3 regions of the Paraburkholderia pallida genome follow, and region 3 is predicted to be linked to each of the others. Evidence: riboswitches for the same ligand, from Rfam matches in the RefSeq annotation. Region 3 holds a riboswitch; each other region holds the start of a gene.
What was found. Region 3 has a riboswitch for manganese ahead of E1956_RS36875 (TMEM165/GDT1 family protein). Riboswitches for the same ligand answer to the same signal wherever they lie in the genome.
Positions count from the first base shown of each region.

Region 1: it holds a riboswitch for manganese, as region 3 does, so the genes downstream of both, E1956_RS41555 (sodium:calcium antiporter) here and E1956_RS36875 (TMEM165/GDT1 family protein) in region 3, are expected to answer to the same signal.
Region 2: it holds a riboswitch for manganese, as region 3 does, so the genes downstream of both, E1956_RS07235 (TMEM165/GDT1 family protein) here and E1956_RS36875 (TMEM165/GDT1 family protein) in region 3, are expected to answer to the same signal.

Region 1 covers NZ_CP038151.1:1,534,380-1,544,137, forward strand. The annotation lists gene E1956_RS41545 (DUF4148 domain-containing protein) at 1-196, opposite strand, end outside; gene E1956_RS41550 (porin) at 770-1,942, shown strand; yybP-ykoY riboswitch at 1,992-2,170, shown strand; gene E1956_RS41555 (sodium:calcium antiporter) at 2,243-3,247, shown strand; gene E1956_RS47155 (tetratricopeptide repeat protein) at 3,689-4,837, shown strand; gene tnpA (IS66-like element accessory protein TnpA) at 4,770-5,195, shown strand; gene tnpB (IS66 family insertion sequence element accessory protein TnpB) at 5,192-5,536, shown strand; partial or broken gene tnpC (IS66 family transposase) at 5,567-7,160, shown strand; gene E1956_RS41590 (hypothetical protein) at 7,300-7,869, shown strand; gene E1956_RS41595 (MIP/aquaporin family protein) at 7,919-8,635, opposite strand; gene glpK (glycerol kinase GlpK) at 8,757-9,758, opposite strand, start outside.
Region 2 covers NZ_CP038148.1:1,589,664-1,599,421, forward strand. The annotation lists gene pepN (aminopeptidase N) at 1-543, opposite strand, end outside; gene E1956_RS07230 (DUF4136 domain-containing protein) at 796-1,494, shown strand; gene E1956_RS07235 (TMEM165/GDT1 family protein) at 1,598-2,170, opposite strand; yybP-ykoY riboswitch at 2,179-2,410, opposite strand; gene guaD (guanine deaminase) at 2,463-3,770, opposite strand; gene E1956_RS07245 (adenosine deaminase) at 3,972-5,015, opposite strand; gene xdhC (xanthine dehydrogenase accessory protein XdhC) at 5,049-6,197, opposite strand; gene xdhB (xanthine dehydrogenase molybdopterin binding subunit) at 6,210-8,606, opposite strand; gene xdhA (xanthine dehydrogenase small subunit) at 8,603-9,758, opposite strand, start outside.
Region 3 covers NZ_CP038151.1:433,358-443,115, forward strand. The annotation lists gene E1956_RS36845 (anti-sigma factor family protein) at 1-39, opposite strand, end outside; gene E1956_RS36850 (plastocyanin/azurin family copper-binding protein) at 384-800, opposite strand; gene E1956_RS36855 (TIGR03118 family protein) at 1,235-2,410, shown strand; gene E1956_RS36860 (DUF1289 domain-containing protein) at 2,580-2,753, opposite strand; gene dmeF (CDF family Co(II)/Ni(II) efflux transporter DmeF) at 2,753-4,045, opposite strand; gene E1956_RS36870 (metal/formaldehyde-sensitive transcriptional repressor) at 4,053-4,325, opposite strand; yybP-ykoY riboswitch at 4,423-4,601, shown strand; gene E1956_RS36875 (TMEM165/GDT1 family protein) at 4,617-5,204, shown strand; gene E1956_RS36880 (GMC family oxidoreductase) at 5,340-6,950, opposite strand; gene E1956_RS36885 (helix-turn-helix domain-containing protein) at 7,226-8,167, opposite strand; gene E1956_RS36890 (class I SAM-dependent methyltransferase) at 8,386-9,279, opposite strand; gene E1956_RS36895 (enoyl-CoA hydratase-related protein) at 9,536-9,758, shown strand, end outside.

The sequences.
Region 1 (9,758 bases), 690 kb from region 3:
CGAGTTCATGACGCACCTGGGCACGCGTGATGTGTGCCGTGCCGTCACCGTTCCATGCGGGGGCCGCCGGAGCCGCCGCCACGGGCGCCGCCGCGTCGGGCGCAGCGCCAACGGGTGTCGCCGTGCCTTGTGCATGCGCGAACGCCGAAACCGACAACATGAGCGCGGCAATCGCGCAATTCCAACTCTTCTTCACTTCAAACTCCTGTCCGGCCAGGCGGCCGTTACCGTTGACTGTGCCGGCGCTGTTGCACGCCGGTTCCCGATGCATCGCAGGGCTGCAATGCAATTCATGCGGCAAGGATAGAGGCGCGAACCCTCGCGAATATCCGCAGGGAAATGAAGAAATGTTTAAGATCCGGCCCATGACCGCCGCGCGCCAGGATGAAAGCGAATTCGCTCAATTGTCCTGATCGACTCGCGCGGCACATCGCACCTGCAATACGTCCACGAAAGCCGCATGCGCGGCTTGCCATGCGCACCAGCCAGCGCGGTGCGCATCCACGACGTGTGCCTATGCACACATCGCCACGCCACAGATCGCCGCAAAAAAACAACACCTTCGCGCACTGCGCCCTTGCAGCGCCGTCCAGACGGGACCCACGCACGAACGCGTTTTCTGAAACTCAGTCTTTCCGATTTTCAAATTCGTCCACAGAGCACGTTACGCATAATCGCCCCTGAATTTGCCTTGCGTACCTGCCGCGCTGCGATTCGTTTTTCATGAAGTACACGCTCTCTCACGCAACTTTTTAATGAATATTCGCCAATGAAAAAAACCGCTCTCGCTCTCGCTGCCACGCTGGCGACCATCGCCTCCGCCGCTCATGCGCAAAGCAGCGTGACGCTCTACGGCTCGCTCGACACCTCGGTCGCCTTCTTCGGCAATCAGGCGGGCAAGAATGGTTCGGGCAATACCTTCCAGATGATGTCCGGCAACGTGTCGCCGAACCTGTGGGGCTTGAAGGGCACCGAGGATCTCGGCAACGGCCTCTCCGCGATCTTCAAGCTCGAAAGCGGCTTTAACATCGACAACGGCAAGCAGGGCCAGGGCCAGCGCATGTTCGGCCGTACCGCGATGGTGGGCCTGAACTCGAACACGGCCGGCAGCTTCACGCTGGGCCGCCAGTACGATCCGCTCATCGACCTGCTCCAGCCGATGACCGACGACGTGAACTTCGGCTCCGCATTCGCGACGCCGGGCGACATGGACAACTACGACAACAGCTACCGCACCAGCAACTCGGTCAAGTACACGAGCCCGAACTGGGCGGGCCTGCAGGTGAGCGCGATGTACGCATTCGGCGGCCAGGCGGGCAGCATGGGCGCGGGCCAGACCTGGGCCCTCGCGGCGGCGTACAACCATGGTCCGTTCGGCTTCGGCGCAGGCTACTTCAAGGCCAACAGCAACAGCGGCACGGCGGCTTCGTTCGACGGCCTGAACCCGAACACCGACGTCAACGTGGATTCGCCGGCGATCACGGGTGGCTTCGTTTCGGCCAACTCGCTGCAGATCATCCGCGCGGTGGGCAACTACAACTACGGTCCGATGACCTTCGGCCTCTCGTACAGCAACGTGGACTACGCGAACTACCAGAGCGCGTCCGGCCCCAACAGCGACACGAAGTTCAACACCGGCCAGGCGTACATCAACTACCAGGTGACGCCGGTGGCGCTGATCGGTGTCGGCTACAACTACACGAAGGGCCATGGCAACGGCGTGAACGCGAGCTATAACCAGTTCAGCCTCGGCGGCGACTACTTCCTCTCCAAGCGCACCGACATCTACGTGCTCGCGGGCTACCAGAAGGCCTCGGGCCACACGATCGACGCCGATACGGGCGCGCTCGTCGACGCCAACGCCTCGTTCGCCGACTTCGGCAACGACGCGACCACCAACAAGCAGGCCATGGCGATGGTCGGCATCCGCCACCACTTCTGATCCGGCTTCGCCCCTTTCCTTCCGCGCGGCCGGCTTCGTCGGCTATAATGCGCGGGTCTTAGGGGAGTAGTCTGCGTCACGCGCAATGCGTGCCGCGCCGGCGTCAACATGATTGGCACACAGTGCCATGGCGCCGGCAGCCGTTCTTCGGCCTGACGAGACCTATGACGTTATCCCTCACACCCGGGCTGGGCGGGGGGGATGGCGTCATTGGTCCCATCGTCCAGCCCGAGGAATGCCGCTACCCATGTCCCGCCTTTCCCGCATCTGCACTTGCGCGCGCCCTACGGAGCGTGCGTCATGATCTGGACGTTCGCCCTGCTCATTGCCGCCGCCGGCATCATCTATCTGTCGTGCGAGATCTTCGTCAACGCCGTCGAATGGCTCGGCCAGAAGCTGAAGGTCACGCAAACGGCCACCGGCACGATCCTCGCCGCGTTTGGCACCGCGCTGCCCGAGAGCGTGGTCACGCTCGTGGCGGTCGCCTTCGGCACCGATGCGGCCCACAAGGAAATCGGCATTGGCGCGGCCATCGGCGGCCCGCTCGCGCTCAGCACGGTCGCCTATGCCGTGGTGGGCGTCGCGTTGTTGGCAACGGCTGCACGCACGGGCCGCGCGCGCGCCGGCACCGTGGACGCCGACACGCGCCGCTTGCGCCGCGACCAGCTCTGGTTCCTCGCGATCTTCGTCGTGAAGATCGGGCTCGGGCTCGTGGTGTTCAGCTTCAAGCCTCTGCTCGGCATCGCGTTTCTCGCGGCCTACGCGATTTATTGCTGGAAGGAGCTCAGCGACCAGAGCGACAGCGTGGAAGACGTGGGACTCGAACCACTCAAGCTGCGTCCGCGCGATGCGAATCCGTCACTGTTCTGGGTCCTGCTCCAGACCGTGGGTGCGCTCGCTGTGATCTTCTTCGCCTCGCACCTCTTCGTGCAGCAGATCAGCGCGGTGGGTCCGTGGCTCGGGCTGAGCCCGCAACTGACGGCGCTGCTCTTCAGCCCGATCGCCACCGAGCTGCCGGAGATCATGAACGCGATCATCTGGGTGCGTCAGGGCAAGGAGCGGCTCGCGCTCGCGAACATCAGCGGCGCGATGATGATCCAGGCGACCATTCCCACCGCGTTCGGGCTGTTCTTCACGTCGTGGCACCTCGGTGCGCCGTCGATTCTCGCCGCGGTCACGACGATGCTCGCCATCGTGTTCCTGCAGTGGGCGTTCCGCGCGCCACAAGTGCATAGCCGCCAGCTGACGCACGTGGGCTGGCTCTATGCGGCGTTCGCGGCCATGCTCTGCGTGATTCCGAAGTGATGCGCGAAGGCGCGTCGAAGTTGGCTGCAGGTTGAATCGACGTGACCTGTTTGCTTGCACCGCGGCCCGATGCGCTCGGGCCGTGTTCGTTTTACACACCCTTTTCGGAGCGGTCCTATAGCGCTCGCCACGAGCGCGGCGAGAGCATTGCGTGCCAGACGGAAATCCCAATTCGTCGCTCATCGATTTTCTCCCAGGAGCGCGAGAATGAATCAAGCCATCTCACCCGCGAGCGATACCTTTCTACCGGTCTTCAAATCATTGCAATCCGATGGCTTTAACGCGGCGCAACGCCTCGCGATTGCATTCGATTCCACGGGTCAAAGCGCCTGTCTCGAGGCAGACCTGATAGCCGGCCTCGGCCTGAAAGCCACGCCGGAGCAACAGGCGCGAGGTGCATCGAACGTCGCCCACGCTGGTACTCGATTCCTGCGATGCGCATTGTTCGCCAGCGCATCCGGGCGCGACGACGCCGCTCTGAAACTCGTCACGCTTGCTGCCCAGGCGCTCGAGCCGGACGACGCCCTGCAATGGGCAACGTGGATAACGGACAAGATCGACGGCCGCGCGATGGCGCTGCACCTCATGGCCGCGCTGGAGACTCATCACCCGAACGATGCCCGCCTGCACTGGCTGATCGCGTGCGCATTGTCCGGCCACGCCGACGAGGCAACACTCAAGTTGCGCCAGAAGGCCTTGCTGCGCGCCTGGCAGATCGATCCGATGATCGATCCGGCCTTGCCGCTGCAACGGGTTCTGGAGCGGCGGTATGCGGGCGATTGGCAAGCCGTCGAACAGGTGTGCCACGCGGAGCTCGCCCGTCGTCCTGGCGACCTCGAAATGTCGTGGCAACTGGCCTGTGCGCAATGGCGCCGCCATGACCCTGCCGCAGCGGAAGCAACGATGCGCATCGCCGATGCCCATCACCCGGGAAACAGCGACGTATTCGCTGCGCTGGCGCAGTTTGTCGCCGAACAGGCGCGTTACGGCGCGGCCCGGCGATTGTATGAACGCGCGCTCGCGCTCGACAGCAACGCACCCACATCGGCCGTCGATCTCGCCGAGCTGGAGTTGCGCAATGGCGACTGGCCACGCGGCTGGTCACGATACGAAGGGCGCCTCGCGCGAACGGACCGCGCATCAAACAGTGTCGTGTCCATCATGACGCGCGTGGCTCCGCGCTGGACTGGCCAGCCGCTCAAGGGCCGCACGCTGCTGGTCTATAGCGAGCAGGGACATGGCGACGACATTCAGATGGTCCGGCTGATCCCCGCACTCACGGCGCGTGTGCAAGCCGAAGGCGGCCGTCTGGTCCTGGCGTGCAGGCGCGCACTGCGCACGCTCTTCGCACGCCATTACGCGCCTTGCATCGAGATCGAAGCGAGAAACTATGCCGAGCATGGCACTCCTGACTACTGCCTGCCGATGATGAGCGTGCCTTTCATGCTTCGCTTGAAGCCGGAGCAGGGTAAGCGGCTCGCGATGGCCGTCGTAGACGCCCGCAAGGATCGGCATCAAAGTGATGTCCATCATTTTCGAAGTGGTGGACATCATTTTGTCAGAGCCAACACAGAGGCCCGGCAGCCGTAAAGGTCGCCCAAACCATAATCCGGAATTCCGACGTCGCCTGGCGATGGCAGCTTGCGAACCAGGGGTGTCAATCGCCAGATTGGCCCGTGAGAACGGCTTGAACGCGAACCTCGTGTTCACGTGGCGGCGCCGGTATCTGGCGGAACAGCAAGCCGAGGCGGTGCAACTCGTTCCGGTGGCAATCGTGAACGAGGCGTCATCGGTCAATGAACCTCCTGCGCTGCCAGAGCCTGAGACCGTGAGGCCGGCTGTGCCCACTGGTTCAATCGAGGTTCGGATCGGTCGGGCGGTGGTTAAGGTCGACGGTATTGTCGACGCTGAGACGCTTCGAACGGTGTTGAGGAGTCTGCGCTCGTGATTTCTCTGCCAACGGGTACGCGTATCTGGCTTGTCGCGGGCGTCACTGACATGCGCTGCGGCTTCCAGGGCCTGGCTGCCAAGGTGCAAACGGCGCTTGAGGAGAACCCCCTTGGCGGTAACGTCTTCATCTTCCGAGGGCGCCGCGGCGATCTTGTGAAGGTGCTTTGGGCTACTGAGGACGGGCTCTGGCTTCTCGCGAAACGGTTGGAGCGAGGGCGTTTCATCTGGCCGCAGGCCGACGGCGGCAAGATCCATCTGACGAGCGCGCAGTTGTCGATGTTGCTCGAGGGCATCGACTGGCGACAACCACGACGCACCGCCGCACTCTCGATGTTGTAAACCTCGAGGAAGGCTCGTAAACTGCGACGCATGTCCGATCAAGCGCCGCTTCCCGATACTGTCGCCGAGCTCCGTGCCATGGTGCTCGCGCAACAGGCATCGCTGCTTGAGCACCAGGCATCGATTGCGAAGATGGCGGAGGAACTCGCCGCGCGAGATGACGAGATCGAGCGCCTGAAGGCGCAGATCGACAAGCTCAGGCGGATGCACTTCGGGCGCAAGTCCGAACAACTCGCCAAGCAGATCGACAAGCTCGAGGCGCAGCTGGAGGACCTGACGGGCGGCCGTGGTGCTGCCGAGGCGCGTAACCAGCGAGACAGGACACCGAATGCGCCGGCCAGCAAATCGCCTTCGCGAGAACCGCTCCCGCCGCACCTGCCGCGCGAGGAGATCGTACTCGAGCCTGATCCGCTCTGCCCCAGGTGCGCGACGACCATGCAGCCGCTGGGCGAGGACGTATCCGAACAGCTCGCGCGCGTAGCCGCCGCATTCAAGGTGATCCGCACGATCCGGCGCAAATTGCTTTGCCCCGGCTGCGGCCATATCGAACAACTGCCGATGCCGGGCCTGCCGATCGAGCGCAGCATCGCGCATCCGAGCCTGCTGGCCGATATCGCGGTATCGAAGTTCGCGGATCACCAACCTCTGTATCGCCAGTCGGAGATCGCGGCCCGCGACGGGGTGACGCTCGATCGCGCCAGCATGGGCCGTTGGATCGGCCAGATCGTCGAGCTCTGCATGGTGCTGGTCGAGGCGATCCAGCGCTACGTGCTGGCTGCCGGCAAGCTTCATGGCGACGACACGACGGTTCCCGTCCTCACACCGGGCAACCAGAAGACGACAACCGGCCGATTCTGGGTCTATGTGCGCGACGATCGACGCTCGGGCTCGACGGAGCCTGCGGCAGTCTGGTTCACGTACTCGTCGGACCGCAAGGGTGTTCATCCGCAAACGCACCTCGCCAACTTCAAGGGAATCCTGCAGGCGGATGCCTACGCCGGCTTCGATCAGCTGTACGCAAGCGGCGACGTCTTCGAAGCGGCATGCTGGGATCACGCGAGGAGGTACATATACGACGTTCACGAGCGTACGCCGACTCCGGATACCCAGAAACTGCTCGAGATGATCGGCGAGCTCTACAGCATCGAAGCCGACATTCGCGGCAAACCTCCCGATGAGCGGTTGCGTGTGCGGCAGGAGAAGAGCAAGCCTCTGCTCAACGCGTTCGAATCGACGCTCAGGGCCAAGCTTGCGACGCTGTCGAAGAAGTCTACGCTCACGGGCGCGATCAACTACTCGCTGAACCACTGGGCGGCGCTCACGTTCTACTGCGAGGACGGACGCGCCGAGATCAGCAATGTGCTTGCAGAAAATGCCCTGCGTTGTGTAGCGTTGGGCAGAAAAAAACTATTTGTTCGTTGGCTCCGACAGCGGCGGTGAGCGTGCGGCGGCGATGTACAGTCTCATCGGTACGTGCAAACTCAACGAAATCAACCCACGTGCTTACCTCGAATACGTGCTCACTCATATTGCGGACCACAAGGTCAACCGCATCGACGAACTGCTTCCCTGGAACGTGGCCGACAAACTGAAGCCGGCCGCTCCGCCCACGCCCGCCGTTTGACCGGGTAGATCCAGATAGATCGTGTCCACGATCATGGAAACGATCTATCTGGATCTACCCGGACCTCTCCACGCTCTCACATCATGCCCCACGCGCGCGCGAATCGGGGACCGGCCCTGCCGAGCCGCTTACGGAGCAGGTGCGCGGCACGCCCTATCTCGAGCCCGATGCGTCGCGCGCAGCGCAATGGCAGTCTCGTGTACGCGAGGCATCGCCGATGCATGATGCACTTCAGATCGGTCTCGTTTGGCGTGGCGATCCCAACCATAGGCGTGACGCGCAGCGTTCCATGACGCTTGAAGCGTTGGCGCCGCTCTTCGCGTTGAACGATGTGGTTTTCCATCCCCTTTCGCCGGGGCATACAGCTATGCCGGCGAACGTGCCGCACTGCGATTTGACGCCCGACTACCGCGACGGCTTCGAAGACGTCGCCGCGCATGTCTGCGCACTCGATGCGGTCGTGACGATCGATAGCGCTCCGCTTCATCTGGGCGGCGCGCTCGGCAAGCCCGTGTTCGCGATGCTCGATCGCGTGTCGCAATGGGCGTGGGGGACGCAGGAATCACAGCGATGGTACGACAGCGTGACCTTGTTTCGGCAACCCCGGCCTGGCGATTGGCAACCGGTAGTGGCGCGTGTCGCGCAGAGATTGGCAAGCTTCCCCGCTGCACCTGAGCGTGAAGCCACCGGGCTCGCGAACAGGCTTTAGACAGACGCGGACCGGGTTCGATACCAGGCCCGCGTCCGATTTACGACACTCAGTGCATCGCGTGCAGATACAGATACAGCGACGATGCCGCCACGCCGCCGACAAGCGGCCCGAGCACCGGAATCCACGCATAGCGCCAGTCGCTGTCACGCTTGCCCGGGATCGGCAGCAGCGCATGCATGATGCGCGGCGAGAGATCGCGCGCCGGGCTCATGGCGTAGCCCGTGGGGCCGCCCAGCGAAATACCGATGCCGAGCACGAGCAGGCCAACGGGCAGCGCGTCGAGCGCGCCGAGCCCCACCTGCGGCGAAGCGAGATACAGCACGCCGAGGATCAGCACGAAGGTGCAGATGGCTTCGGTAATCACGTTGTGGCGCACGCTGCGGATCGCGGGCGCGGTGCAGAAGACGGCGAGCTTGACGTCGGAGTCCGCTTCGTTCGCGAAGTGCTGGCGATAGGCGAGCCACACGAGGAAGGCGCCCGCCATGCCGCCGAGCATTTGCGCGGCAATATAGCCGCCCACCTTCGACCAGGCGAATTTGCCCGCGAGCGCGAGGCTGATCGTCACGATCGGGTTCAGATGCGCGCCGCTATACGATGCGGTCACGTAGACGGCCACGAACACGGCCATGGCCCAGCCCATCACGATGACGATGAGGTCGGCGCCCTTGCCTTTGGTCTTCGCGAGCAGCACGTTGGCGACCGCGCCGTTGCCGAGCAGCACGAGAATGGCCGTGCCGATGAATTCAGCAATATAGGGTGACATTCGATTTGTCTCTCTTTCGATCCGGGCCGGGCGCACGCAGCCGATGCAACGCGGCCGCGCGGCCCGTCCGCGGATTATTGTGTTTTTAGGTTGAGATGCTTTTGCTGGCGTCGTACTGCATTTACTGCGCGTCGTCGGCCCACGCCTTGGCGGCGCGCACCGCGCGCTGCCAGCCCGCGCGGCAGACGTCGACTTGCGAGGCCGGCATGGCGGGCGAGAAGCGCTTGTCCACGTGCCACTGGCTCTGCAGATCGTGCACGCTGTTCCAGTAGCCGGTGGCGAGGCCCGCGAGATAGGCCGCGCCCAGCGCGGTGGTTTCGGTAATCTGCGGACGCACCGCATCCACGCCGAGCAAGTCCGCCTGGAACTGCATGAGCAGGTTGTTCGCGCTCGCGCCGCCATCCACGCGCAGCTCGCCCACGCTGATGCCCGAATCGGCCTCCATGGCGGCGAGCACGTCGAGCGATTGATACGCGATCGAATCGAGCGCCGCGCGCGCCACGTGCGCCGAAGTCGTGCCGCGCGTCACGCCGAACAGCGAGCCGCGCGCATGCGCGTTCCAGTGCGGCGCGCCAAGGCCGGCGAAGGCGGGCACGAGATAGACGCCGTCCGTGTGCGGCACGCTCGCGGCGAGCGCTTCGACTTCCGCCGCGCTCTTGATGACGCCCATGCCGTCGCGCAGCCATTGCACCACCGCGCCCGCGATGAAGATGCTGCCTTCGAGCGCGTAGTTCACCTCGTCGCCAATCTGCCAGGCGATCGTCGTCACGAGATTGTTCTTCGACTCGATGGGCTTCGTGCCCGTGTTCATCATCAGGAAGCAGCCCGTGCCGTAGGTGTTCTTCACCATGCCCGAGGCCGTGCACATCTGGCCAAACAGCGCCGCCTGCTGGTCGCCCGCGATACCGGCGAGCGGGATCTTCGAAGCGAACACCGTGGTTTTGGTCGGCCCATATATTTCGGATGACGAACGGACTTCGGGCAGCATGCTGCGCGGAATGTCGAGCGCTTCGAGCAGTTCGTCGTCCCACTTGCGGGTGTGGATGTTGAAGAGCATCGTGCGCGAGGCGTTCGTGACGTCGGTCACGTGCAGCTCGTGCTTCGTGAAGTTCCAGACCAGCCA
Region 2 (9,758 bases), on a different contig from region 3:
TTCCCACTTCGCATAGTGGCGGCCGTCGGGCAGATCGCCTTCCGCGACGAGATTGCCGTTCGACAGCAGCACCGGGTAGGCGGCCTTGTCGGCGCGCAGCGTGACGGTGTAGGTCGACATCACGTCGGGGCGGTCGAGGAACCAGGTGATGCGGCGAAAGCCCTCGGCTTCGCATTGCGTGAAGAAGTTGCCGCTCGACACGTAAAGGCCCGAGAGCGTGGTGTTCGCTTCCGGGTTGCAGGCGCCGGTGAGCGTGAGCGTGAACGCGTCGGGCACGTTCTCGACCGTGAGGCCGTGCTCGTGCGCGCGCACGTGCTCGTACGGCTGGCCATCGATCTGCGCGCCGATGAATTCGAGCTGCTCGCCCATCAATTCGAGGTGCGCGTCAGGCCTGGCGTCGGGGTTGCGGCGCACGCGCAGCGTGCTCTTGACGATGGTGCGCTCGGGCACGAGGTCGAATTCGAGGTCGACGGTGTCGATCAGGAAGGCGGGCGGCGCGTACTCTTCGCGGCGGATCACGGTGGGCGTGGCGGTATCGGACATGGTCTCGTGCGGGAAAGCTTCGGGTCGGATGGCGATATGGGGAGGCCGCGCCTTGACAGTCAATGCGGCGGCCGGCCGTCCCATTGTACAAAGGCTCGGTCGGATTGTCCGAAGTGGCCCGAAGGCGTGGGCCGCGGCGCGGCGCCGAACTTTCGCGCCGGCGCGCGAGTCAGTATGATCGGGGCCTGTCGCGAAAACGACTGCGAGACGACAGCCTTTCACCACCCCTGGCAAGACTGCAACGAGAAGACCATGATGCCCGACCGATGGACCCGCCGCGCGCTGCTCATGCTGGCGGCGCTTGCCGTGACGCTGTCCGGCTGCACCACCTATGTGACGAGCGATGTGACTGCGTTCTCCGCGTGGGAGGGCGGCAGCGACGCCACGCGCACCTACGCGTTCACGCGCAACCCGGACCAGCAGCAAAGTATCGAGCAATCGACCTACGAGAATCTCGTCGCGGGCGGCCTCGCCCCGTATGCATTCCGCCAGGTGCCCGAGCAGCAGGCGCGCTATCTCGTGGGCCTCGCCTACGGCAGCCGCATGGACACGGTGACGGTCGCGCAGCCGGTCTTTTACAACCCGTGGCCTTCCCCGTACTGGGGGCCGGTCAATCCGTGGGGGCCTTGGGGTCCCTGGGGCCCCGCCTACGTGAACCAGACCTACCCGGTGTATTCGCATGCGCTTGGCATACGCATCACGGAAAAAGCGAGCGGGAAGGAAGTCTATAACGTCACGGCACGCACTTCGGGCGACGATCCTTCGCTCGTGCGCGTGATGCCGTATCTGGTGCGCAGCGCGCTCTCGAACTTCCCGCTGCAGAACGGCTCGGTGCAACAGGTCAGGCTGCCGGTGGACAAGAACGGCGGGGCGCCGAACGAGGCGCCGGCAGCCGCCGCGTTGCCGCCGGCGGCTACAGCCGCGCCAGCAGGGGCTGCCCCGGCAAAGTGACCGGTCAGCGTGACGGCTGGCATGAAAGAACGAAAGCGCGCCGGAATCGAAGGTCAGGCGCGCTTTGCTTTTGGGGCGCTCACGCGTCCTGTTCCCCGTTGCGTCAGACGCCCACGCCCATGATCGCGAGCACGCCGAGCACCACGAACAGCACGGCGGCAATGCCGTGCACGAGCCTGGTCGGCAGCTTGTGCGCGAAGCGGTCGCCCAGCAGGATCGCGGGCACGTTCGCGATCATCATGCCGAGCGTCGTGCCGGCCACCACGCCGAAGAAGTCGTGAAAGCGCGCGGCGAGCGCAACGGTCGCGATCTGGGTCTTGTCGCCCATCTCGGCAAGAAAGAAGGTGACGACGGTGGCCCCGAACACGCCCAGCCGCGTGCGGTTGACGTTGGCTTCGCCTTCGTCGAGCTTGTCGGGCACGAGTATCCACAGGCCCATCGCCACGAAGGACGCGGCGAGCGCCCAGCGCATCACCGAAGGCGTGACGAGCGAGCCGAGCCAGGTGCCGAGCGCGCCCGCACCCGAGTGATTGACGAGCGTGGCGACCAGCACGCCGAGGATGATCGGCATGGGCTTGCGATAGCGCGCCGCGAGCACGAGCGAGAGCAACTGCGTCTTGTCGCCGATTTCGGCGAGCGCGACCGCGCCAGTGGAGACGAGAAAGGCTTGATTCACGTTTTGATGATCCTCGGGCCGAGATGAGTGCGAGCGACGACCCACGACCCGCCGGGCCCTGTAGCGGCGGTCATGAGTCATCGGTCTCGCCAGGCCCGAGGCTGCATCCGCCATGGCCACGCAGGCCAAGTCTGTTGACGGACGCCCCCGCCTGACGTGCGCGGCGCGCGGCAAGTCCTTAGCGGCTGGCCGGGTGGCACGAGGCGGGGCGGCTACTCCCCAATGAATGAGAAATTATAGCATCGGCATTTTCCGACAAGATGCGTTGCCGATCCTGTCAGATTTGCGGTCTTTAGCGCTTCGCTTCATCACGGCTGTGCACGCGCGCACCGGCCGCATAGGTCTCGAACACGGCGCGGTCGTCGCCGAGCAGGGCGAGTGCGAACAGCAGCTCTTCGAGCGATTCGGCGCGCGCGGTGCGGCGCGCGAGCAGCGGCGTCGCCTTCGGGTCGAGCACGACGAAGTCCGCTTCGCTTTGCGGCGCGAGCGTGCCGATCTTGTCGGCGAGGTCGAGCGCGGCCGCCGCGCCCGCCGTGGCGAGCCAGAACATGCGCGTGGCCGTCAGGTGATGGCCGCCCATGCGCGCGACCTTGTGCGCCTCGTTCATGGTTTGCAGCATCGAGAACGACGTGCCGCCGCCCACGTCCGTCGCGAGCGTGACGGGCATCTGCGAGGCCTGGGCCTTGTCGAAGTCGAACAGGCCGCTGCCGAGGAACAGGTTCGAAGTCGGGCAGTGCGCGGCCACCGTGCCGGTCTGCGCCATGCGCTGCCGGTCTTCGTCGTCGAGCCAGATGCAGTGGCCGTACACGGCGCGGCGACGCAGGAGTCCGTAACGATCGTAGACGTCGAGATAGCTGCGCTGGCGCGGGAACAGCTCCTTCACCCACTTCACTTCGTCGAGATTCTCCGCGACGTGGCTCTGAATGAAGATGTCGCCGTGCGCCTTCGCGAGCGCCTCGCACGCTTCGAGCTGCGCCTCGGTCGAGGTGGGCGCAAAGCGCGGCGTGAGCGCATACATCTGGCGGCCGTTGCTGTGCCAGCGCGAGATCAGCTCGGCGCTGTCGTCGTAGCCGGACTGCGGCGTGTCGCGCAGGAACTCGGGGCAGTGGCGGTCCATCAGCACCTTGCCCGCAATCATGCGCATGTTCTTCGCGGCGCTCGCCGTGAAGAGCGCATCGGCCGACTGCTTGTGCACCGTGCAGTAGACGAGCGCCGTGGTGGTGCCGCAGGCGAGCAGCTCGTCGACGAAAAAGCGCGCCGTGTCGCCCGCCACGCCTTCGTCGGCGAAGCCGCGCTCGGTCGGGAACGTGTACGTTTCGAGCCACGGCAGCAGACCCGGCGCGGGCGAGGCGATCATGTCGGTCTGCGGGTAGTGGATGTGCGTATCGATGAAGCCAGGCACGATCAGCTTGTCGCGCAGGTCGTGCACCGTCGCGCCGTCGGCTACGCTGGCGCGCAGCGCCGACCAGTCGCCCGACGCGGTCACGCGGCCGTCTTCGACGATCACGACGCCGTCTTCGTGGAACACGGCGGCATCGGGCGACTGCGCGGGGTCGCCGGTGAACGTCAACAGTTTTGCGCGATAAGCCGATTGAGTCATGGGAACATCGTCTCCAAAAATTTCAGGTATTCATAAGCAGGATTCGCGCGTGCCTTGCGTCTTCGCAGATGGCGCGCTGCGTGCGCGCCGCTCCTGAAAACGCGGCGCGCAAAAGCCCTGGGGCCGGCGCTCTCGCGCCGGTCCACATTGGGGGTGAAGCCCTAATTTGGAACGTCCTGCGTTGGGACGTCCTGCGCGGGATCAGGCCACGGCGCTGCTCCAGTACTGATCGAGCTTCGCGATCAGCGCAGCGCGTTCTTCGGGCGTCACGAACGACGCCTCGAAGCTGTTGCGCAGGATCGTGTACACCTCTTTGTCGTCGAGCTTCAGCGCAACGATGATCGCGCTGTAGTTCTCGTTGACATAGCCGCCGAAGTAGGCGGGATCGTCGGAATTGACGGTCACCGCGACGCCTTCGTCGAGCAGCTGCTTGAGCGTGTGCTTCGTCATGTCGTCGAACACGCAGAGCTTGAGGTTCGAGAGCGGGCAGACGGTGAGCGCGACGCGCGTGTCGGCGAGGCGCGTGACGAGCGCAGGGTCTTCGATGCTGCGCACGCCGTGATCGACGCGGTCGACCTTGAGCAGATCGAGCGCTTCGTAGATGTAGGCGGGCGGCCCTTCCTCGCCCGCATGCGCGACGAGCTTCAGGCCCTTCGCGCGCGCCTTCTCGAACACGCGCTCGAATTTCGAGGGCGGATGGCCGCGCTCGGACGAATCGAGGCCCACGCCGACCATGCGCGGATAGCGGTCGAACAGCGGCAGCGCGGCGTCGAACGTGGCGAGCGCATCGGCTTCGCTCAGATGGCGCAGGAAACAGAGGATCAGCTTGCTCGTGAGGCCGCGCTTTTCAGCGTCGGCGAGCGCGCGGTCGATGCCCGCGACCACGGTTTCGATCGCCACGCCGCGCTCGGTGTGCGTTTGCGGATCGAAGAATATTTCGGTGTGCACGACGTTGTCCGCGAGCGCGCGCTCGCAGTAGGCCATCGTCATGTCGTAGAAGTCCTGCTCGGTGAGCAGCACGCTCGCGCCCGCATAGTAGATGTCGAGGAACGACTGCAGGTCGGTGAACGCGTAGGCCGCGCGCAGGGCTTCGATCGACTCGTACGCGAGCTTGACGTTGTTGCGCTGCGCGAGCGCGAAGATCAGCTCGGGCTCGAGCGAGCCTTCGATATGGATATGCAGCTCGGCCTTCGGAGCGCGCGCAGCTTTCTGCACGAGCGGGTTCGCAGGGGTCGTGATGGTCATGGTTCGCTCAATCGAGTTCGTTAGTGAATGACATCACGCGGAATGGATTGTGCCGGGGACCGCAACGCCAGCATGCTCTCGCGCATGCAGGCCTGCCGCATGCGCCTCGATCGCCTGCAGCAATTGCGCGGCGGCCGAGATCGCGATGACTTCGGGCGACTTGTCGACGATGCCGTCCACGCCGAGCGGACACTGCATACGCGCGATCTGCAGCGGGTCGATGCCGCGCGCGGCGAGCCGGTGCTCGAACTGCTTACGCTTCGTGTGCGAGCCGATCATGCCGAAGAACACGAAGTCGCCGCGGCGCAGGATGCGCTCGGCAAGATCGAGGTCGCGCGAATGATCGTGCGTCATCACGATGAAGCTCGTGCCGGGCGGGGCGGCGTCGATGGCTTCGTCGGGTGCGTCGTTGGCGTCGATCGCGACGTTGGGCGCACCCAGCGCCGCGAACGCTTCCGGCGAGGGAAACGCGGCGTCGCGCTCGTCCACCCAGCGCACGTGGCACGGCAGCGTGCCGAGCACGCGCACCAGCGCCGCGCCCACGTGGCCCGCGCCGAACAGCACGACGGGCCAGTCGTTGGGCGCGATGGTCTCAGTGAGCAGCATCGTGCCGTCGCCTTGACCCGGCGTGCCGGTGTCCCAGAGCAGGCAGTCGGGCGTTTCCACGCCCGGCTCCGGCTCCGAAAGCATGACGGTCGCGACCGCCGCCGCGCTTTCTGCGCTCGCGTCTTGCCGATCCAGGCCAGCAGTGTGGCCAACTGCGCCGCCCGGCGGCGTCCCATTCCGCGAGGAGCGGAATGATACGCTACGCACGGTCGATGCGCCCGCCGCGAGCCGGTGCGCGAGCGTCGAAAGCCAGCCGAGGTCGGACACGTCGAGGCGCTCGAACGCGAGCACGACGGCCCCGCCGCAGCACTGGCCGAGGCTCGGCCCAAGCGCGAAACGCTCGAGGCGCCGCGCGTGCGGTGTGCGCATACCCTCGCGCAGCACCTGGCGCGCGGTCTCGATGGCCTTCCATTCGAGGTGACCGCCGCCAATCGTGTGGCGGGCCGCTTCGCGCGTGACGATCATCTTCGTGCCGGCTTCGCGCGGCGCCGAGCCTTCGACGCGCGCGACAGTCACGAGCACGGCGGCGTCGCCATGCGCGAGCAGATGCTGCAGATCGGTGAGCCAGGCTTGCATCCGGCGGTTCTCCTACTTGACGACAACTTCAATGGGGGCGGCGGCCTGCGCGCTGGCCGTGCGCGCACGCAGGGCATCGAGCGCGTCGAGGATCGCTTCGGGCGTGGCGGGCGCGACGAGCGGCGCGGCTTCCCGGGCTTCGGGCACGGCGGCGCCGATCGCATCGCGGATCGCGAGCAGCACCGAGAACGGCAGCAGCAACGGCGGCTCGCCCACGGCCTTCGAGCGGAACACGGTGGGCTCGGCGTTCTCGTTGCGGTAGAGCTGCACGTTGAACGCCGCGGGCGTATCGCTGATCGCCGGAATCTTGTAGGTGGACGGCGCGTGCGTCATGAGCTTGCCGTCGCGGTTCCACCAGAGCTCCTCGCTCGTGAGCCAGCCCATGCCCTGGATGTAGCCGCCTTCCACCTGGCCGATGTCGATGGCCGGGTTGATGGACTGGCCCGCGTCGTGCAGCACGTCGGCGCGCACGAGCTTCCATTCGCCCGTGAGCGTGTCGACGACCACTTCGGACACCGCCGCGCCATAGGCAAAGTAGTAGAACGGATGGCCGGTGAGCGTCTTCGCGTCCCAATGCACCTTGGGCGTCGCGTAAAAGCCATCGGACCACAGTTGCACGCGCTTCATATACGCGAATTCCACGAAGTCCGCGAACGCGATTACCTGGCCGTTTGCGTGGACTTTGCCGTCCTCGAACACGATTTCGCCGGGCGTGCCGCCGTGCTGCGCGGCAGCGAGCTCGGCGAGGCGCGCGCGGATCGCGAGCGCCGCGTCTTCGGCGGCCTTGCCGTTCAGATCGCTGCCGGTCGAGGCGGCGGTGGCGGACGTGTTGGCTACCTTCGACGTGTCGGTCGCGCTCACGCGCACCTGCGCGAGCGGCAGCCCGAATACGCCGGCCACCACCTGCGCGACCTTCGTGTTGAGCCCCTGGCCCATTTCGGTGCCGCCGTGATTCACGAGCACGGAGCCGTCGCGATAGACGTGCACGAGCGCGCCCGCCTGGTTCAGGTGCGGGACGTTGAACGAGATGCCGAACTTCACCGGCGTGAGCGCGATGCCGCGCTTGAGCACGGGGCTCGTGCGGTTGAACGCGGCGAGCGCGGCGCGGCGCGCGGCGTATTGGCTCGACGCGAGCAGCTCGTCGGTGAGCGGCGCGAGCACGTTGTCCTCGACGCGCTGGCCATAGGGCGTGACATCGCGCTCGCCGATGCCGTAGTAGTTCGCGCGGCGCACCTCGAGCGGATCGCGCCCGAGTGACCTGGCGATGCTGTCGAGCATGACCTCCATCACGAGCGCGCCCTGCGGGCCGCCGAAGCCGCGGAACGCCGTGTTCGACTGCGTGTTGGTCTTGCAGCAGAGCGCGACGATCTCGACATCCGAAAGGTAGTAGGCGTTGTCGAAATGGCAGACCGCGCGCGTGGCGACCGCGCCCGAAAGATCGGCGGAATAGCCCGCGCGCAGCGCGATTTCCACGCGCGCGCCGAGGAGGCGGCCTGTGTCGTCGTAGCCGGCTTCGTATTCGTAGAGCGCGTCGTGGCGCTTGCCGGTGATCAGGAAGTCGTCGTCGCGGTCGGCGCGCAGCTTCACGGGGCGCCCCAGCTTGTGCGCGGCGAGCGCGGCCACGCAGGCGAACAGCGCCGACTGCGATTCCTTGCCGCCGAAGCCGCCGCCCATGCGCCGGCATTCGCACATCACGCGATGCACGGGCCAGTTGAGCAAGTGCGCGACCAGCTGCTGCATCTCGCTCGGGTGCTGCGTCGAGCTGTAGACGAGCATGCCGTCCTGTTCTTCGGGCAGCGCGTAGGCGACCTGGCCTTCGAGATAGAACTGCTCCTGGCCGCCCACGGCGAACGTGCCGGCGATACGGTGCGGCGCCGCCGCAATGCGCGCCGCCGGCTCGCCGCGCGTGAGGCGCAGCGGTGGCAGGACGTATTGCTGGCGCGCTTTCGCGTCGGCGATGGTGAGCACCGGCTCGAGCGGCTCGTAGCGCACGACGTCTTCGCTAGCGGCGAGTGCAGCCGCGCGGCGCGCGAGCGCGTGGCTCGTCGCGATCACGGCGAATACGGGCTGGCCCAAATACTGCACTTCATCGTGCGCGAGGACCGGGTCGTCGTGCAGGACCGGGCCGCAGTTGTTCTCGCCGGGGATGTCGGCGGCGGTGAGCACCGCGACGACGCCCGGCATGGCGCGCACGCGCTCGAGATCGAGCGATGCGATGCGCGCATGCGCAAGGCGCGAGAGGCCGAGCGCGGCGTGCAGCGTGCCGTGCAGCTCGGGGATGTCGTCGGTGTAGCGGGCCTCGCCGCTCACGTGCAGGTCGGCGGACTCGTGCGGCAACGGCGCGCCGAGCGCAGCCTGGGCCGCATGCGCGGCGGTTTGTGCAACGAACGGATCGGACTGGCGGTTCATGATGCATCTCCCGCAAGTGCAGCGCCGGGGGCCACGCCGGTTTCGTCGACGATTTCCGCCTCGGAGGCAAACACGAAGGCGTTCACGTCGCACAGCGCGAGCGGCGCGTCGTCGCGCGTTTCGAGCCAGCAGCGCCAGAGCAGATTGCGCGCGACCTTCAGGCGATATGCGGCGCTCGCGCGCATGTCGGTGAGGGGCTGATAGTCGGCGTCGAGCGCGGCCATGGCGCGCTGCGCGGCCGCTTCGTTCCAGTGTGCGCCCGTGAGCGCCGCTTCGGCATGCGCGGCGCGCTGCGGGATCGCGGCCATGCCGCCATACGCGATGCGCGCGTTGACGATCGTGCCGTCCTCGCCGATCTCGAGCGCAAACGCCGCGCAGACCGCCGAGATGTCCTGGTCGTAGCGCTTGGACACCTTGTAGGTGCGAAACCGCAGCGTCGGCACGGGGCGCGGCACGCGGATCGCCTCGACAAACTCGCCGGGTTCGAGCACGTTCTTCTGATAGCCCGTGTAGAACGCCGCGAGCGGCAGCGTGCGCACGCGCGCGGCGCGGCGCAGCACGACCGCGGCGTCGAGCGCGAGCAGCACCGGCATCGAGTCGCCGATGGGCGAGCCGTTCGCCACATTGCCGCCCAGCGTGCCCGCGTTGCGGATCGGCAGCGAGGCGAAGCGCGCCCACAGCTCGGCGAGCTCGGGATAGTCGACGGCGAGCGCCGCGTAGGCGTCTTCGAGCGGGACGGCGGCGCCAATCGTGAGCGTCTGCGCGTCGCGCGCGATGGCCCGCAATTCGGCGACCTGGCCGGTGTAGATCACGTCGCCCAGATCGCGCAGCAGCTTGGTGACCCACAGGCCGACGTCCGTGCCGCCCGCGAGCACGCGCGCTTGCGGATGCTCGGCGCGCAGCGTGGCGAATGCTTCGAGCGTGCGCGGCGCGAAGAACGTGGCATGGCCGTGCGCGGCACCACGCGCGTCGGGGCCTTCGTAGGCGAAGGTATCGCTGCGCGCGATCGAGCGCAGCGCGGCTTCGAGCGGCTCGCGCGCGAGCGCGACACGCGGATAGCTCGCCACGTCGAACATGCGTTGGGTTGCGTCGATGATCGGCCGGTAGCCGGTGCAGCGGCACAGATTGCCGGAAAGCGCCTGATCGATTTCG
Region 3 (9,758 bases):
GGAGCCGGACGCGGCCATGGGCTTGAGATCGTCGCTCATAGGGACAACTCACTGCTATCAACAACGCGCGGTTCATCGTTTTTAGAGAACTCGTGAAAAACGCGGAACGGATCGATATCAACGCGGCATGGCATCGAAAAATTCGGGCGCGCTGCACGCGCATGGAACCTGACGGACTGTGTGCAGAAAAAACGTTCCGTGTGCGCCTTTTATTCCGCTGTTCCTGAAGGCGAAATTGACCTGCCAGGGTCGTTCAATCATCCCGTAAGGCACGGCACAAGACCGATCCCGGCCGCCCGAAGTATCGGGCGGCGCTCGGAGCCATTCTGTCCATAAGAGCAGGTGGGCGCCGAAGCCGTTTGCCGATTCACGGCGCCATGACGTCAAGGCGTCACGGCGAGTGCGGTATGCATGCCTGCAGCATAGTGTCCGGGCTTGTTACAGATCAGGACGTAGTGTCCGGGCGTGAGCCTGAATGACATGTGCTTGCTCTTGCCTGGTGCGATATCCTCGACTTCCCCCACTTTCCTGAGCTTTTGCTCGGGCACCTGGCCCTTGCTGAGCGGCAGTGCGTCATCGGCGAGGTCCGTTTTGAGTACCACGAGTTCGTGCTCCATATTGTTGTCCGCGGCATTTTTGACGTCGATTGTGACGCGACCGGGCTTCACGTTATGGGTGTCGAGCTGTATGGAGGTCGATAGCAGGATGGCCTTGACGGTTTGCTGTGCATAGCTGGCATGCGATGTCATGCCGAGCGCGGCTGCACCGATGAGAACAGCGATTCCGTAAGCGAGACGCATGGCAATCTCCTTCGAATCAAAACAGTGTGCCCGTCGGTCGTCGATCGATTGCCGTACGCCATTTTGTCGAGCACGCGGACGGCCCTGCCTGAGCAACGGCATATGCGCTTCCTGCAGGGGGGCTGTATGCGCAGTAAACGTGAACCGCAAGTGGCGTATTCCAGGATGAACGCGCAGGCAATGGACCATCGTGCAGAACACCGGGTGACGCTGATTGCGTCCGGCACGCTCATGCGTGCTCCCATTTTTTGGTTGTGCGAAAGGAATAGCCACGTGGGTTGTGCGTTGTATGCCACTCGCTTTTAGCTAGCCGGTTCAGCCATTGCAATTACACGAGATCGCCCGGGAAATAAACCCTCCGTTGCCGGAATAAACCTCGCATTCTCCTCGTTCCAGAAACGTTACGTCCTTTGGACAGAACAGGGAGTACGGTCATGAAGTCTCCAGTCGACGTGTTCGGCGTCGTAGCATGCGCAGCGGCCATCGCGACGCTCGTGTCATGCGGCGGCGGCGGTTCCAGTTCGAGCCCTTCAAATCCGCCGGTCCAGTCGTCGTTCGCTGTGACGGCGCTCGTATCGGATGGCGCGGTGGCCGCCGCGCACACGGATGCGAATCTGAAGAATCCTTGGGGCGTCGCCTTCAATCCGAACGGATTCGCCTGGGTCGCGGACAACGGCACCAATGTCGCGACGCTCTATGACGGCAACGGCGTGCCGCAATCGCTGGTCGTCGCGATACCCGACGGGAAGAACGGCCCAGCATCACCCACCGGCATTGTCTTCAACAGCACGCAAAGCTTTACTGTCACGGAGAACGGCAAGTCCGATGTCGCCGCATTCATCTTTGCGGGCGAGGGCGGCACCATCACGGCGTGGGCACCCGCCGTCGGGCCGACCAGCGTGTTCGTCATGTACGACGACGGCACGGGCGGCGCCGTGTACAAGGGTCTCGCGCTGGCAGCGATGAATGGCAGCAACTTCCTTTACGCGACCGACTTCCATAACAACAAGATCGACGTCTTCAATACGACGTTCACCAAGGTCGCGATGCCGGACGCCTTCACGGACCCGGCGATCCCAGCCGGCTTTGCGCCGTTCGGCATACGGGCGATCGGCTCGAGTCTGTTCGTCACTTACGCGATGCAGGATGCGGCCAAACACGACGATGTCGCGGGCGCGGGTCTCGGCATGGTCGATGTGTACGACACGGCGGGTAACCTGAAGCAGCGCTTCGCGACGGGCGGCGTGCTCAACGCGCCCTGGGGTATCGCGCAAGCGCCGGGCAACTTTGGCTCGATGAGCGGCGCGATACTGATCGGCAATTTTGGCGACGGCACGATCAACGCGTTCAATGGATCGAGCGGCCTGTCGATGGGGCCGCTCAATGGGTCGAACGGCAGTCCGATCGTCGAGCGCGGCCTGTGGGGCATCGCGTTCGGCAACGACCTCAGCAGTCAGCCTTCCAATACGCTGTTCTTCGCGGCGGGGCCGAATGACGAGGCTGATGGCGTCTATGGAAGGATCGATGTGATTCCGACGTCGAACCCAGGCATGAACACAGGTTCGGGTACCGGCACTGGCACGAGCGGAGGGACGGGCATGGGCATGTAGTGGAGACCGCGCACCAGGCTTTCGCTCCGCTTCGACGGTTTGTTGTCACTGAGCGGACACAGGGCGTGATCCGCATCCGCTGCGTCACGGGCGAACCGGCCGCGCCGTGACCGGTTCGCCCGCATCCGGCTTGACCGCATCCGGCCTGACCGGGTGCGGCTGCCGGCGTCTAGCGCGCGACCTTGGCCTGTCGCCGGGACCGGTCGTTGAGGATCTGATGGCGCCGATGGTCGGTCATCTTTTTCCAGTCCCGGACTTCTTCGCGAGTGCGAAGGCAGCCGACACAGAGCCCGGTTTTACCGTCGAACGCGCATACATCGATGCAAGGCGATTTGGCTGCCATCAATAGGCCGCGGCGCGGGTCGGATTGATTTCGACCGTCACATGCGACAGTCCCCTGAAGCGCTTGAGCGCCGCGTGATAGAAGTCCGGGTTGCGTTGGGCTTCATGGGTGACGACCGATACGATCGCACTCATGTGCCCGGGGCCGACACGCCACAGATGGAGGTCGAGTACGGTGTCGCCATTGTCCTCGATGACATGACGGACGTTCTCGGCCATGCGCCGGTCCGGATTCATGTCCAGCAGGATGCCTCCCGTATCGCGCATCAAGCCCCATGACCAGTTCGCAATCACCAGCGCCCCGACCACGCCCGCGAGCGGGTCCATCCAGAGCCAGCCAAACGCGCGCGCAAGCACGAGGCCGATGATTGCCAGCACCGACACGGCCGCGTCGGCGATCACATGAACGTAGGCAGCCCGGATGTTGTGGTCGCGGCTCGCGGCATCGTGCGCGTCGTCGTGACCGTGGTCGTGCTCTTCGAACTCGATTTCGTGCTCGCCATCGGGCAGGCGGACAACTGCCCTGAATGCGTGCGGCTCAGGAATGTCCTCTTTCGATTCCAGATAGCCGTTGCGCTCGGCAAATGCAAACGTCTGACGCGTGCCGTCCGGGCGAATCGTTACGACAGAGACACTATCGGACGTGAGCTTCGAATTCGCTGTCTCCGGCGTGATACGAAACACCGGCGGGACGCCATCTTCGAAAATCGACACCGCAAACACGCCGGCGGTGCCGAAGACACGCTGGACCTCGTCGTCGTGGCCATGCTCGCCTTCATGCCCATGCCCGTGGCTGTGCCCGTGGCTATGTCCATGGCTGTGCCCGTGATGGTCGCCGCTAAGCAGCCACACGCTTGCAAGGTTGACCAGCAGGCCAACCACGGCAATGGGAATGGCCTGGCCAAAGTGGATCGGTACCGGTGAGAAGAAGCGCGAAACGGCCTCATACCCAATCAGCAGGGCAATCATGGCCAGCACGATGGCACTCGTAAAACCCGCGAGGTCGCCCAGCTTGCCGGTGCCGAAGACGAAGCGGGAATCGGTCGCGTGCCTGCGTGCGTACGTGTAGGCCAGAGCGGCAATCAGCATCGCGCCTGCGTGCGTCGACATATGCAGGCCGTCGGCGACGAGCGCGAGGGAGCCAAAGAGGCTGCCGCCGACGATCTCGGCCACCATCATCGCGCTGCACAGCGCAATCACCATCCAGGTCCTGCGCTCGTTGTCCGCGTGGGCGGCGCCCAGGAAAATGTGGTCGTGTCCCGCCCCGAAGGCGTCGTTCGTAAAGTTGCTCATGTTGCGCTCACTTGAAGTAGCTGTGGACTACCTCGATCAACTGTTCGGTGCCGCTGCCGTGTTCGTCGGCGGGCTCGGCGTCGACCAGATGGGTGCGGATGTGGTCCTCGAGCACAACGGCGAGTAACCCGTTCATCGCCCCCCGACAGCTGGTGACCTGCTGCAGCACATCCATGCAGCCGCGCTCTTCCTCGAGCGCGCGCTCTATGGCTTCAACCTGCCCCTTTATCCGGCGAATGCGGTTAAGCAGCTTCTGCTTTTCGCGAATCGTATGGCTCATGCCTGTTCTCCCGTTAGCGGGCGCACTGTAGCACAGATAGGGTAGGGGGGTATACTAAAAACGAACTTGCGCCCTCAGGCGTCCCGCTCTTATAATCGCGGCACTCTTCGGGGAGTAGCCGCTCTGGACGCGATGTCTGGAGGCGCACGTCAACATACTTGTCGGCCGACTGGCGACATGGCGTGTGCAGCGCAAGCCTGGCAAGACCGATGACGTACATTCCCACCTGGCCGGGTCGCGGGAATGTGTGTCATCGCGTGTTGACTGCGCGGCCCGGTAACGACAATCCCCATGGAATCCTTTCTCGTATCGACCAGCGTGGTCGCCCTCGCCGAAATTGGCGACAAGACTCAACTGCTCTCGCTCGTCCTGGCGGCCCGCTATCGCAAGCCCATTCCGATCGTGCTTGGCGTCTTCGTGGCAACGTTGGTCAATCACGGCTTCTCGGGCGCGCTGGGAGCGTGGCTCGCAAATGTCATCAATCCCCATGTCATGAACTGGGCCGTAGTCGCCTCGTTTGCGCTGATGGCCGTCTGGATTCTCATTCCGGACAAGCTGGACGATGCCGATGCCGTCACAAAGGGGCATATGGGCGTGTTTGGCACGACGGTCGTGACGTTCTTTCTCGCGGAGATGGGCGACAAGACGCAGGTGGTGACAGTCGCGCTGGCTGCGCGATTTCACGAGTTTTTTGGCGTCGTGGCAGGCACGACGCTGGGCATGATGCTCGCCAACGTCCCGGTCATCTACCTTGGTCACAAGTTTGCCGACCGGCTGCCGACCAAGGCTGTGCATGTGCTTGCCGCGATCATCTTCGTGGTGCTGGGAGGGTTCGCGCTCAGGACGGCGCTGTATCCGGATGCGCATCCGATGTTCTAACGCCTCTCGGGGCACGTGTTTCTGCAGCGACAGTGCTGGGCGAGCGTATCGCCCGTGAGCTCGAACGGATTGGGCGGGACGAGCGCAAGCCCCGCGAGACGACTTCCGTAGAAGGGCCGGAGCGGGATAGCAGTGCTACGCCGCAGCTTGCTTCGAAGCCGCGCGGATCATATCGGCAGCCTTTTCAGCGATCATGATCGTGGGAGCATTGGTGTTGCCGCTGACGACAGTCGGCATGATCGAGGCGTCCACGACGCGCAGCCCCTCGATGCCGTGGACGCGCAACCGGGCATCCACGACGGCGAGCGGATCGTTGCCCATCTTGCAGGTGCCGACCGGGTGGTACTGGGTGTCGGCGCGGTTGCGGATATCCTGCTCGACGGCGCGCTGGTCGGATTGGTCGACGGGATAGAGCGGCTTCGCGCCCAACGCCTTCAGCGGCGGCGCCTCGAGAATGCGGCGCTGCAGATTCGCGCCCTTGAGCATGACGGCCATATCCGCGGGATCAGAAAAGAAGCGCGGGTCGATCCGCGGCGCGTCGAAGGGATCGGTCGTGGCCAATGTCACCTTGCCCCGGCTCTTCGGGCGCAGAACGTCGACGTGGCAACTGAAGCCATGTGACAGATGCAATTTGCGAGCGTGGTCGTCCACGATGGCCTCCACGAAGATCATCTGGAGGTCGGGCGCCGGCACATCGGGGCTGCTGCGCACGAACGCGCCCGCGCCGGCGTAGGGCGTGGTCATCAAACCCTTGCGCTCGCGGCGCCATTGCGCAATCCCCTTGACCACACGCGCACTGCCGCCGAGCGACATGCCGAATGTCTCGGGGCTGCCCGCCATCGAGTAGCTGTAGACGTAGTCGATATGGTCCTGGAGGTTTTCGCCCACACCGGGCAGATCGTGCACCACGGGTATGCCCATGGTTTGCAGTTGAGCGCCGGCACCGATGCCGGAAAGCATGAGGATTTGCGGCGAGCCGAAGGCGCCGGCGCTCAGGATCACTTCGCGATTGGCCTTGAGGTCTCGCGTCTCGCCGCCAATCTTGACGCGCACGCCAATGGCACGGCTGCCTTCCAGCAGCAAGCGCTCGGTTCGCGCGCCCGTCATGACCATGAGGTTGGTTCGCGCCAGGTTGGGCGTGAGATAGGCTTTGGCCGCGCTGCAACGTTCGCCATTTTTCTGCGTGACCTGGTACATGAAGGCGCCGTCGCGATCCACTCCGTTGTAATCCGCAACGATCGGCACGCCGCAGTGCACTGCGGCCTGCAGGAATCGTTGATGGATGGGGCTGGGAGCGTGGAGATCCGCCACATTGAGCGGGCCGCCCCTGCCGTGGAACGCGTTGTCGATCGTTTCGTTATGCTCGGATTTCCTGAAGTAGGGGAGCACGTCCCCGAACGACCAGCCCGGGTTGCCCTGCGCCGCCCAATTGTCGTAGTCCCAACGATCGCCGCGCACATACAGCATGGCGTTGATGGAACTGGATCCGCCAAGAGTCTTGCCACGCGGCTGATATCCGCGCCGTCCGTTGAGGCCCGCTTGCGGCACGGTCTTGAACGCCCAGTTATGCAGGCGCGTCGGCAACATGGCGACCACGGCCGCGGGCATCTGGATCAGCGCGCTTTTGTCCGAATCCCCGGCTTCAAGCAGGCAGACGGTGGTGTGGGGGTCTTCGCTCAGACGGCTGGCGAGCGTGCTCCCGGCAGACCCGCCGCCGATCACGATGTAGTCGAAAGAAGTATGCATATCCAGGCAGGTAGATAACGGAGGACGCCGGCGCAATGCAGTCCGGCCTGCCCGTGATTTCCTGGACCGGGGCCGCTAGCGATATGCGCTTGTCGGGTTGTCGTTATGGAACCGGGCCCGGGGCGCCAGCACGCCAGCGGCGCATCGTCATACGTGCATGCGGCTGAACGAGAGGCTGCTGTGGGCGGGCCGGCCTTAACCGATGAGGAAGTCTGGAGCAGGCGCGCCGGATCGACTATCCACTTTTCGGCAAGTTGCGCACGCAGCCGTGGGTGTCAGGGGAAATCCCAGGTATGGCCGGCGCCATGGATGGGCTGGCGCAAGGTGTCCGAAGGACGTTCGTGAAAGAGCTTCGCGTATTCCACAGCAAAGCGGCCCAAATGGAAGAAGCCCCAACGCGTGGCGACTTCGGTCACCGAGGTCGTGAGTTCGCCGCGCAACAGTTCCTGCCGGACGGCCGACATGCGCCTCAGGATCAGGAACCGGCGCGGGCTGCAGCCGAACGCCTCCTGAAAGGCGCGTTCGAGCGTCGACAGGCTCGTGTGCGCGGCCTGGCACAGGTCGTCGATACGGACTAGCGGGCCACGCTGGGCGTCGAGGAAGTCCTGGGCGCGCCGCACGATCCGCCATCGTTCCCCGGCATCGAGAAATGCGCCGCGGCCCGCTTGCCGGCCATTCAGCTCGCCGAGCAAGACCGAAAGGATGTCTTCGTGCGCGAGCGCCAGTTCCGCATTCGCCTCATCGGTCCCTGCGCCGTTGGCCAGCAGCACAGATGACCAATGCTGCAGCGTACGCATCATCGCGTCGCTGTATCCGGTCAGGCGCGAACCACCGCTGCGCGACGCGAGCCCCAGATCGACGCCGATGGCGTCGAGCCGTTCGCGCTCCACCTGGATGGACACCCACTGCGGTTGCGTGGGCAGGCAGAGCACCAGTTCGCTGCCTTCCGGCGCGACCACCAGCAGCCCGTTTTCGACGGGGGTGCCGAACAGCCGCCAATCGCCCTTGCCACTGAGCAACATGCCCAGCGTGACCCGGTTGCGGTTGAGCGCGCCTCGCGCCATGACAGACAGGCTGTAGTTGCCCCAGTCGACCTGGAGCTCGCGGCTCGCACTGTGGGCGATCGTGCCGCGGAATTGTCCGACCTCCAGCTGGACGTGCTCCAGCACACCCTCCTGGAGCGCCTCGCGCAGGGTGTGCGGGTCGAATCCGCTCAAGCGGGTCTTCTGGCGAACGTGACCCGATTGCGGAAATGAGGGAGAGATGGGGGGCCGCATGATGACGAGCGCGCGTGGGCTACAGCCTTCCGAGTCGAGGCGAGGGCTTTATTCTGACATGGCGCGGCCGCGAGAACCCAATCCGCGTTGTCGTGCGGCGTTCAGAATACGCTTCGTTTCAAGGCGTCGTTTCGATATCGAATACTTGACGCGTTGCGTCATGGCTTGATGAACCTGAGCGTCATGCGATCCGATTCGCCGATCGCGGCATAACGCGCGCGGTCCACGTCGCCGCCCTTGTAGCTGGGCGGCAGTGACCAGACGCCGTGCGGATAGTCCTTGGTGTCCTTCGAATTCGCGTTGATCTCGCTGCGCGCGGCCAGCACGAAGCCCGCGCTCTGCGCATGCTCGATCACATACTCTTCGGTCACATAGCCGGTATCGATCATCTGCTGCACGGTCGTGCCGCGCCGCGCGCGATGCTCTTCGACGCCGAGCACGCCGCCGGGCTTCAGCGCGACATAGAACGCGCGCAGGTTGTCGTCGATCTGGCCATCCTTGATCCAGTTATGGATGTTACGGAACGTGAGCACCTCGTCGAACTGGCTTTGCGCGTCGAAGCCCTTGAATTCGCCGGCGTGCAGGGTGCCCACCTTGACGTTGCCATAGAGCGCGGGGTTCGCCGCGAGCTTGTGCAGAAAGGCGGTGTCGGTCTCGCGGTCCTCGGCGGCCAGATCCGCTGACGTGCTGACGTATTGGGCCTCGTAAAGATGGCCGCCGTTGTGCAGCCACGGCGCCAGGATATCCGTGTACCAGCCGCCGCCCGGCGCGATTTCGAGCACCGTTTGGGTGGGCTCGACGCCAAAGAACTGCAGCGTCTCCTTCGGATGTCGATAGACGTCGCGCGCTTTGGCCCGCTCGCTACGCTGGGGACCGGCGATTGCGGCATCGAGTGAAGCGGCCGCCGCCGGTAGCGCCTGCGTGCTGGGCCCGGCCTGCTTCGTGGGCGTCGCGCATCCAGCCGCGAAGAGGGCGAGAGACGCCGTGGCGATGGCAGCAGTGCGTTTCAGTGCGAGACGTGTGGAGACAAGATGGCGTTGGACCGGATTCATGGGCGCGAGTGCGGGTTTTGGATAGTCGACACGATACCCGCTTATGCGCACTCGTGCTGGCCGGAAGGGTCGCCCGCGCAGCCGCAAGCTCGCCCGGAATCGCTCGGCGCGAGCTTGCGGCTGCTGCGCACCCATCCAGGCGGCTTCGATTTCAGGCATGTTTACTTCGCATGCGAATTTAAATATACTTCGTATGCGAATCATCTGCGAAGATGATGTTCCGAAAGAACGCCGCTTGGCTTTCAGGAGAAAGGTAATGATGCAGGCGATCAAGGCAGAGCTTTTAGAGGGTGTGCTGACCGTAACGATGTCGCGGCCGGACAAGAAGAATGCGCTCACGAACGAGATGTACGGCGCACTCGCGGACGCCGTTGCGCGGGCGAACGCGGATGACGAGATCCGGGCGCTATTGTTTCAGGCCGATGGGGACATGTTCACCGCGGGCAACGACATTGGAGAATTCGCGGCTCAGTCGGCAG